Regions from separate parts of the Oceanimonas doudoroffii genome, predicted to be linked through region 3. Evidence: predicted binding sites of a transcription regulator. Region 3 holds the regulator's gene; each other region holds the start of a gene.

Region 1 (3,278 bases), on a different contig from region 3:
TATCTATCATGGTCATGGGGCCAGGCAGTGCCCATTTAATGGGCTGTTTGGTCTGCTGTCGTAAAAATTTTGCATCTTCAACAAACACCGGCTTTTGGCGACTGACGGCACCCACAACCGACGGCACACTCGCATCATAGCGGTCACGAATTTTAACGGTCTTGCGCTTTTCAAAATCGACACCGTCGAGGTGTTCAATAAAGGTAGTGACAAAATGCTGACGCGTTTGCTCGCCATCACTGACAATATCAATACCTGCTTGTAGCTGCTCATGCAGCGACACACGCAGCGCATCCTGTTTGCCTTCGATAAGTTCCTCTTCTTGCAATTTCCAGGGTGACCACAGTGTCTCGGGTTGTGCGAGCCAGGATGGTTTGGGTAAGCTTCCGGCAGTGGAAGTAGGTAATAATTTTTTCATGATAGGTACCGTTTAAGTTATCGTTAATTACAATGCGTAACTGGCAGACCATTGTTCCAGAACAGACTGGTATGGTTTAATGAAATTTTCCTCAGCAAGCTTTCCCTGTTTGATCGCTAACTGGCTACGTTCTTCTCGATCATAAACAATTTGCGTCAACGAATGATCCGAGTTTTTCAGGTTAGGCTTGTAACATTTCCCTGCCACGGCATTAGCATTATAAATCTCAGGCCGATAGATCTTCTGAAATGTCTCCATCGTACTGATGGTGCTGATGAGCTCGAGATTGCTGTAATCGTTCAGCAAATCGCCAAAGAAGAAGAAAGCCAGAGGCGCGACGCTATGTGGCGGCATAAAATAGCGCACCTTCAGCCCCATCTTCTTGAAATATTGCTCCGTCAGCGATGACTCATTGGGCAGGTATTCAACACCCAATACGGGATGCTGATTTTCGGTCTGATGATAGGTCTTGTTGTCTGAAACACTGAGGCATATCACAGGTAGCTTAGTAAAGTGTTGTTTGTAGGCAGGAGAATTCACAAAGCACTTAAAGAGCTTTCCATGCAGATCACCAAAACCATCTGGAATGCTAAAGCTGGCTTTACCCTTATTATGATTCAACAGCAATACACTAAAGTCATAATCGCGAACATAAGAGGAGAAGTTATTACCTACAATACCTTCAATACGTTTCTTTGTTTTATTGTCAACAATATTTGTTTTCAAAACTTCAATCGTGGGAAAACTTTGGCCGTTGCCTTCACTATCAACATCCATATCAACAGAAATAATTTCAAGCTCGACTGAATAACGATCCCCTTTGGGGTTATCCCAATTCGCCAGGGCATTAAACCGATTATCAATCATCGTTAAGGCGTTGCGCAAGTTCTCCTGACGGCTCTCGCCTCTGGCAAGGTTAGCGAAGTTGGTAGTAATACGCGTACTGTCTGACGGCTGATAATGTTCGTCGAAGGCAATGCTGTTGATAGTAAATGTAAATTCGTTACTCATAGTCTGGCATCCAATTTCCGAGATAAAACCTGAATTTGTTTCTTGCTCTTTCTGGGCCTGACGATTCTTTTCTATCCAGAAGTCCAGATGTCTAGAGCTAAGCATGAGTATGTTATACAGGGACGGTTACATGAAAAATAATGATTTGATTTCATAAATACATGAACAAATTTCATGATTTGTGGTAAGCCAAGGCTCTCGGTCGAACGATGTGCCACGTTCTTGGTATGGGACGCTGACAGAGCAGGCTGCAGCCCGGCAGTACAGGCCGGTTCTGTCGGTTGAAAAGTGGCGGCACCACTAGCGGGTAGCCTCTTCATCCATCTGGCAGGTCAGTAAACGTCGATGGACCAGGATTCGGTTGCACTGCCAGCAGTTGCTGAGGTAATGCCGTACTTTATCATGGGCTCACTTCGTGAGCCCGTTCGTCAGTGGGCCAGTTCAGGAGAAGGAGAGACAGGGTTACCTGTATAGAAGGCAGCGCCACCTTACAGTGCCCACAGCAGTATCAGCTTGGAAATATGCGAGATCGAGCAAGGCTGAGTCATTACCTGACATTCTGAGCCAGAGCAATGAAGTCACTCAGGTAGTGAATCTGTTCTTCGCCTTTTCGCACCCCCAAAAAGATTTGCTTTTTTATGCCATGCTTGCCGAATCGCAGGCTCTTAATGGCCATATGTTTGGCAAATTCATCCACTAGCCAACCAGGGAGAGCACATACGCCTCTGCCTGCCGCCACCATCTGCAACATGATTTCCGTCGTTTCGATGGTTTTGTGCTTTTTGACCGAACATTTGGCGGGGTTTAAGAACTGACTGTAAATATCCAGTCGCTCGGGCTCTACCGGATAGCTGAACAACACCTCTTCATTCAGCTCATCAGGCATAACCGAGTCTTGCGTCGCAAGGGAATGGGATGATGCAACGACGAGTCTGTGTTCATAATCAAATACCGGTATAAACGTCAGATTGGGTTTATATAAGGGATCGGGAGTAACAAGGATATCTATCTCGTAGCTATAGAGAGCACCCAGGCCACCGAACTGAAATTCCTGCTTTACGTCAATATCAACGTTTGGCCATTTTTCAAGATAAGGTTCAATGACCTTTAACAACCATTGATAGCAAGGATGACATTCCATGCCGATGCGCAGTGAACCCATTTCGCCTGTCGCTATCTGGCGCAATAAATGCTCAGTATGTTTAAATTGTGGCAATACCCGGTTCGCAAGAGTCAATACTTGTTCACCCGCATTGGTAAGCCGCAAGTTTCTGCCTTCTTTTTGCCAAACAGGTGTTTTGAGCTGACCTTCCAGCTTTTTAATGCTGTGACTCAAGGCAGACTGAGATAAATTTAATGACTCAGCAGCCTGAGTTAACGTTCCTTGCTCTTTGATTGCTGCCAGTACTTCAAGATGAAACCTCTCCAACATGCCTTAACTCCGGTCTATAGCACCCAGATCAATGAATATAATTCATGACTCAGTAAAAATACATCATTATTTTCATCATTAATATTTCACTCATGCGCCCATGAATGTCCGGTCAATTCGAAACTCGATAATGCCCGCTGATTGATATTACTGCTCAAAAAAGAGCCGGAATGTTTACAGCCTCACTCGAGCAAGACAGCTCATCACGACATGCCTTGAAACACTCCAAGTTGGGCGTTGACGATATTGCAGCCAACATAAACCAGCAGTAGCGCCATTAATGCATTAAGCATGCGAAAAAAAGCCGGTGTCCGAATGAGCTTGCCAAGTCGTGCGCCCAGCAGCAGGTAGCTACCCGGGGCTCCAAGCGCCATCCCCCCCAGCAGTACCGACCATAAGGCAATACCTGCTCCGCTG
Region 2 (3,278 bases), on a different contig from region 3:
TGTGCGTGCCCACCGCCGGCTTTGCCATGGCCAACATTCTCGGCGTTTCTGGTGCCCTGGCCATGGTGGTGGCGGGCATTATCGTCGGCAACTGGACCCGCTACACCGGCTTTTCGGAGCAGAGCCAGAAATACCTGGATCATTTCTGGCACCTGCTGGACGAGTTCCTCAATGCCCTGTTGTTCCTGCTGATCGGCCTGGCCATGCTGCTGGTGGACTTTCACTGGCAGGCCTGGATCCTGATGGTGCTGTCGGTGCCCCTGGTACTGGCCGGCCGCTTTGCCAGTGTAGCAATACCTTATATCGGCTTTCGTCGGGTGCGCAGCTACAACAGATACTCGGTACGCATTCTGACCTGGGGCGGCTTGCGTGGCGGCCTGTCACTGGCCATGGCGCTGTCAATTCCGGCGGGGATCAAGCTGGGCAGTGACGGGCAGGTGGAGCTGAGGGATCTGATCCTGATGATGACCTACGCCATCGTGCTGTTCTCGATTATCGTGCAGGGCATGACCATCACGCCGATGATCAACAAGGCCAAGGCCGCCGAAAAAGCCGGCTTTCCCATCGATTAACAATAAAGGGGCTGATGCCCCTTTTTGATGTTCAGTCTTCCCAGTCTTTGGTCAGGGTATCGCCGGCGGCGCTCAGGGTCTTCAGATCGTAGGGGGTCAGCTGATAAACGTGGTAGTTGAGCCAGTTGGAAAACAACAGGTGACCGTGGCTGCGCCAGGTAGCCCGGGGTGCATTGTCCGGGTTGTTTTCCGGGTAGTAGTTCACCGGCATGTTGGGCTCAATGCCCACGGACAGATCCCGCATGTATTCCTGATGCAGGGTATCCGGATCGTATTCCGGGTGGCCGGTCACGAACACCTGACGGCGATCCGGACTGACCGCCAGGTACATGCCCACCCGTTCTGAGCCGGCCAGCACCTTGAGGTTGGTTTTCTCACGAATCAGATCCAGCGGAAAGTCCGCATAGCGGGAATGGGGAGCCAGAAACACATCATCAAAGCCGCGTACCAGGGGCTCGAACTGCCCCATGTTCTGGTGTTCATATACACCGGAAAGCTTTTCCAGACGAGTGCGTTTATCGAGGCCGTAGAGAATTTTCAGGCCGGCCTGGGCCGCCCAGCACAGGAACAAGGTAGAGGTCACATGGCTCTTGGACCACTCCACGACCTGTTCAATCTTGTCCCAGTACACCACATCGCAGAAGTCGGTCAGCCCCAGAGGCGCGCCGGTAATGATCAAACCGTCGTAGAACTGATCCTTGATCTGCTCGAAATCGAAGTAAAAATGTTCCAGGTGTGACTGCGGCGTATTCTTTGATGGCCGGTTGTCGATGCGCAGCAGATCCACTCCGATTTGCAGCGGCGAGTTCGACAGCATGCGCAGCAACTGATTCTCGGTTTCAATCTTCTTCGGCATCAGGTTGAGCAGCAGCACCCGCATCGGTCGTATATCCTGATTGACCGCGCGCGTCTCCGTCATCACGAAGATATTTTCTCGGCTCAGGACATTGGCCGCCGGCAGGCGATCCGGAATTCTGATGGGCATGTGCTTACTCCATGTACTGCATCGGTAGAAAAGTCTAGACATCTAGAAATCTACAATAAGGGCCGCCGCTTGTCACCAGCTAGCTGTGTTGCGCCGGCAAGATACGTTAGAATTTGGGCGTTTTTCTTCAAGGATTTGCATATGGACCCCGTGATTGAACTGGTCAGCACCGGCGACGAAGTGCTCACCGGCCTGATAACCGACACCAATGCCGGCTGGCTGTCACAGCGGCTGCTAGAGCAAGGCTGGCAGGTGCGCCGGCGTTTTACCGTAGGCGATGACAAGGCCGATCTGGTGGAGCTGTTCGAACAGCGCAGCCACCACGCCGATATCGTGATCGTCAATGGCGGCCTGGGACCGACCTCGGACGACATCAGCGCCGAGGCCATGGCCGAGGCCGCCGGCGTGTCGTTGGCCCTGAACCAGCACTGGCTTGAGGTGATGCAGGAGAAATACAACAGCCGAAACCGCATCATGCCGGAAAGCAATATCAAGCAGGCCATGCTGCCCGAGGGCGCCGAGCTGGTGGACAACCCCGTCGGCACCGCCTGCGGCTTTGCGGTGCAACACAACCGGGCGTTGTTTTTCTTTACGCCCGGAGTGCCGTCCGAACTGAAGAAAATGATGGACGAGGAAATTCTGCCGCGATTGCGCAGCCGACTGGGTCAGCAGGGCCGAAGCCAGGTACAACGCTACTTTTTGTTCGGGCTGTCGGAGTCGGGCCTGAGCGACCGACTCGACAGCCTGCCCTGGCCGAAGGGGATTACTCTTGGGTATCGCGCCAATGCCCCCACCATAGAGCTGAAGCTGATTATCGATACCGATGACCACGAGGCCATCGCCCAGGCCGAGACCCAGTTGCTGGAGCAGGTGGGCAGCCACCTGGTGGCCCGTGACGAGCTGACATTCGATGCCCTGGCGGCACAACTGCACAACCGGGATCTGGTGATATTTGAAGACGCCAGCGGCGGCCGCCTGACCGACACCCTGCACACCCTCACTGCCGAATTTGAAGGCCATTACCTGGCCGGGCTGCCCGATAGCGCCGATGACCTGGCACAGTGGCTGAAAGGCTCGGGTCGGACCATTACCCTGGCCATCGGTGCCGAGGGTCCTCAGGGCATTCCGCTGGCGCTGCTGACCGAGCAGGGCTGCGAGGCACAAACCCTGAAAATGCACTTTCGCGATCCGCTGATGCGTCGCCGGCTGCTGGCCTTTGCCGCCTTTGACATGCTGCGCCGCCACCAGCAAGGGCTGCCGGTGATCATCGACTATGACATTCTGCCTCGCAGCGAGCAGGTTAGCCTGCCACGGTAACCACAAGGGCGGCCTGACCGCCCTTGTGGTTTAACCCTGAAGTTGCCAGCGCCGCAGCAATTTCTCAGCCGGGGCCACCAGGGTTTCGGTCAGCCAGTGGGCCAGCGGCGTGTGGAACAGCCAGGCGGCGGTGATCAACGCCAGGGGGATGGAGCCACAGAGAAAGTCGGTGAGCCAGTGGGCCCCGGACATGACCCTTGGCATGGCCAGGGCCAGCACCAAGGGAACCACAGCGTAAAGGTAACGACGCGGAAAGCGATAGAGGGCAAACAGCAAAAAGGTGGCGAAGCCAATGCCGTGATCACTGGGAAAGGAGTCTCCCGAAGCGTCCTTGGCCTTGATATGGGGCACCAACTCACTGATCCGTTCCGCCTGCTCAAATACCTTGGTTGGACTCGGCCGTT
Region 3 (3,278 bases):
ACCGAACTGGTGGCGGAAAGCCGCCTGTTTCGCGTGGAATCGGTACACCTGCGCTTCAGCAACGGCGTTGAGCGAGTCTATGAGCGCATGCGTGGCGGCGGTCGCGGTGCCGTCATGCTGGTGCCCATGCTGGACGACGACACCATTTTGTTGATTCGGGAATACTCCGCCGGCACCCACAGCTACGAGCTCGGGTTTCCCAAGGGGCTTATCGATCCCGGTGAGACCGCCCTGGAGGCGGGCAACCGGGAGCTGATGGAAGAGGTGGGTTACGGCGCCCGTACGCTTGTCCCGCTCAAGCAGGTCAGCCTGGCCCCCGGTTACTTTGGCAGCCGCATGGACATTCTACTGGCACGGAATTTGTATCCGGAACAGCGGGAAGGGGACGAGCCCGAACCGCTGGAAGTGGTGCCCTGGCCCCTGAGCCGGCTGGACGAGCTGATGGCCCGACCCGACTTTTCCGAGGCGCGCAGCATCTGCGGCCTGTTTTTATTGCAGGACTGGCTGAATAAAGAGGAATAATCATGGATACCAGTGCCCTGTTGCCGGGGGTAAAGGCGGCAGCCCGTGAGGCCGGCAGGCTGATCCTGTCAATGTATAACAGCGGCGAGTATCAGGCCGAAAGCAAGGACGACGACAGCCCGGTAACCAGCGCCGATCTGGCCGCCCATGCTTACCTCGACCAGGCCCTACGCGCCCTGGCGGACGTGCCGGTATTGTCGGAAGAAGGCGGCAACATTCCGCTGTCCGAGCGCTGCACCTGGCCCCGCTACTGGCTGGTGGATCCGCTGGATGGCACCCAGGAGTTCATTGCCGGCAGCGGTGACTTCTCCACCATGATCGCACTGATTGAACACGGCAAGCCGGTACTGGGGGTGGTCTATGGCCCGGTACACGATCTTATGTATTACGCGGTGCATGGCCAGGGGGCCTTCAAGGAGGCCAATGGCGAGGTCATCCAAATCCACGCCCGGCATTATGCCGCCGACAAGCCGGTGGGCAGCCTGTGCATTGCCATCAGCCGACGGCAGAACGTGGACTGGGTGCGCTCCCGGCTTACCGACGATCTGGACTATCGCCTGCTGCCCCTGGGCTCAAGCTCGCTCAAGTCGTGCCTGGTGGCGGAAGGTGAGGCGGATCTGTACATACGTATCGGCCCCACCGGCGAGTGGGACACCGGCGCCACCCAGTGCATTGTGGAAGAGGCGGGGGGACGCATTCTGGATCTGGGACTGGCGCGGCTCAGCTATAACGAGCGCGACAGCCTGATCAACCCCAACTTCATCACCCTGGGGGACGAAGGCCTGCCCTGGAACCGGATTCTGCGGGGGAAAGCCTGAATACAACAAGGGCGGCCATGGCCGCCCTTGTTTAATCGTCCTGGCCGAAATCCTCGATTTCAATGCCCAGTGCGGTCATGATTTCCCGGGCGTGGGCCGGAATCTGGTCGGGTACGTCCTTGCGCAGGTCGTCGTCCTGGGGCAGGGGCTGGCCGGTGTAGGCGTGCAGAAACGCCTCGCACAGCAGCTCGCTGTTGGTGGCATGGCGCAGGTTGTTGACCTGACGACGGGTGCGCTCGTCGGTCAGTACCTTGAGTACCTTGAGCGGGATGGAAACGGTGATCTTTTTGACCTGCTCGCTTTTCTTGCCGTGCTCGGCGTAAGGACTGATATAGTCGCCGTTCCATTCAGTTTTCATCGTCCACCTGCGTTCGGAAATTAATTCCGGCGAATTGTAACCCCTGCTTTTTGTATTGGCAATCCAACGGCAAAGCCTTTCAGCCGTCCAGATGGCTTGACGGCTTTTGTTCCCTGGGTTACTGTGCGCTTCTTGAAAATCTTCGTTTCAGGCTGCCGTGCGCAAAGGAGAAGGACATGCCGACTTACAAGACTCAGACCCACGCCGTTCGTACCGGCCTTGAGAGCGACACGCAGCATGGGGCCGTGGTACCGCCCATCTACCTGAGCAGCACCTATTCCTTTGCCGACTTCAACCAGAAGCGGCAGTTCGATTACGCCCGCTCCGGCAACCCCACCCGCCAGACCCTGCTTGACGCCCTGACCCACCTGGAAGGCGGTGCCGGTGCGGCGGTCACCGCCAGTGGCCTGGGCGCCATCAATCTGATCGTGACCTCACAGCTGCAGCCCGGTGACCTGCTGGTGGTGCCCCACGATTGTTACGGCGGCAGCCAGCGGCTGTTCAACTCCCTGGCCGCCAAGGGCCTGTTTGAACTGGCCTATGTGGATCAGACCGATGCCGACGCCCTGGCCGCGGTCATGGCGCGCCAGCCGCGCATGCTGTGGATTGAAACGCCGTCCAACCCGCTGCTGCGGGTGGTGGACATTCAGGCGCTGTGCGCCGCCGCCCGGGCCGTGGGCGCGCTCAGCGTGGTGGACAACACCTTTCTGTCGCCGGCGCTGCAGCAGCCGCTGAAACTGGGCGCCGACCTGGTGCTGCATTCCACCACCAAATACATCAATGGCCATTCCGACGCCCTGGGTGGCGCCGTGGTGGCGGCGGATCCGGATCTGGCCGAGCAACTGCGCTGGTGGGCCAACTGTCTGGGCCTGACTGGTTCCGCCTTTGACAACTACCTGACCCTGCGCGGCCTGCGCACCCTTGGGGTGCGCATGCGCCAGCACTGTGAAAACGCCGAGGCGCTGGTGGCCTTTCTGCAAACCCAGCCCAGGGTCAAGGCGGTGTATCATCCCAGCCTGCCGGGCAATCCGGGCCACGACATTGCCGCTCGCCAGCAGGCCGGCTTTGGCGCCATGCTCAGCTTTGAGCTGGATGCCGACGAGGCCGGGCTCAAGGCCTTCCTGCAGCAGCTGCAGCTGTTCTCCCTGGCCGAATCCCTGGGCGGGGTGGAAAGCCTGATCGCCCACCCGGCCACCATGACCCACGCCGCCATGAGCCCGGAGGCTCTGGCCGAGGCCGGCATCAGCCAGCAGCTGCTGCGGGTGTCCGTCGGCATTGAGGACGGTGGTGATCTGATCCACGATTTGGAAAACGCATTCAAGGTACTCAGCAAGTAAATGACCATTCTCGAGCCCGAGGCCGGCGTTCAGCGACCGGTGCACAAGTTTGGCGGCAGCAGCCTGGCCGATGCCGCCTGTTTTCACCGGGTAGCCGGCATTATTCACAAACTGCAACAACCCGACGCCCTGATCGTGGTGTCGGCCCCGGGCAAGACCACCAACCGGCTGATCGAGCTGCTCAGCCTGTTCGCCAGCGGCGACACCGCCGCCCCCGAGGCGCTGGCCGGGCTGCATGCCTTT

The links. Region 3 encodes MetJ, which represses methionine synthesis genes. Its sites were predicted from a motif close to AGANNTCTAGANNTCT; they were not measured.
Region 1: a site for MetJ is predicted at 1,507-1,522, ahead of B6S08_RS04490 (DUF1852 domain-containing protein). Genes of this name have one in related genera too.
Region 2: a site for MetJ is predicted at 1,586-1,601, ahead of metA (homoserine O-acetyltransferase MetA). Genes of this name have one in related genera too.

Annotation. Positions count from the first base shown of each region.
Region 1 is NZ_NBIM01000001.1:977,873-981,150, forward strand. Features, by position in the region: gene B6S08_RS04485 (methionine synthase) at 1-418, opposite strand, end outside; gene B6S08_RS04490 (DUF1852 domain-containing protein) at 446-1,429, opposite strand; gene B6S08_RS04495 (LysR family transcriptional regulator) at 1,977-2,861, opposite strand; gene B6S08_RS04500 (LysE family translocator) at 3,065-3,278, opposite strand, start outside.
Region 2 is NZ_NBIM01000005.1:187,053-190,330, forward strand. Features, by position in the region: gene B6S08_RS14265 (cation:proton antiporter) at 1-572, shown strand, start outside; gene metA (homoserine O-acetyltransferase MetA) at 604-1,557, opposite strand; gene B6S08_RS14275 (CinA family nicotinamide mononucleotide deamidase-related protein) at 1,699-2,874, shown strand; gene B6S08_RS14280 (phosphatase PAP2 family protein) at 2,905-3,278, opposite strand, start outside.
Region 3 is NZ_NBIM01000004.1:58,010-61,287, reverse strand. Features, by position in the region: gene nudE (ADP compounds hydrolase NudE) at 1-522, shown strand, start outside; gene cysQ (3'(2'),5'-bisphosphate nucleotidase CysQ) at 522-1,340, shown strand; gene metJ (met regulon transcriptional regulator MetJ) at 1,372-1,698, opposite strand; gene metB (cystathionine gamma-synthase) at 1,875-3,035, shown strand; gene metL (bifunctional aspartate kinase/homoserine dehydrogenase II) at 3,036-3,278, shown strand, end outside.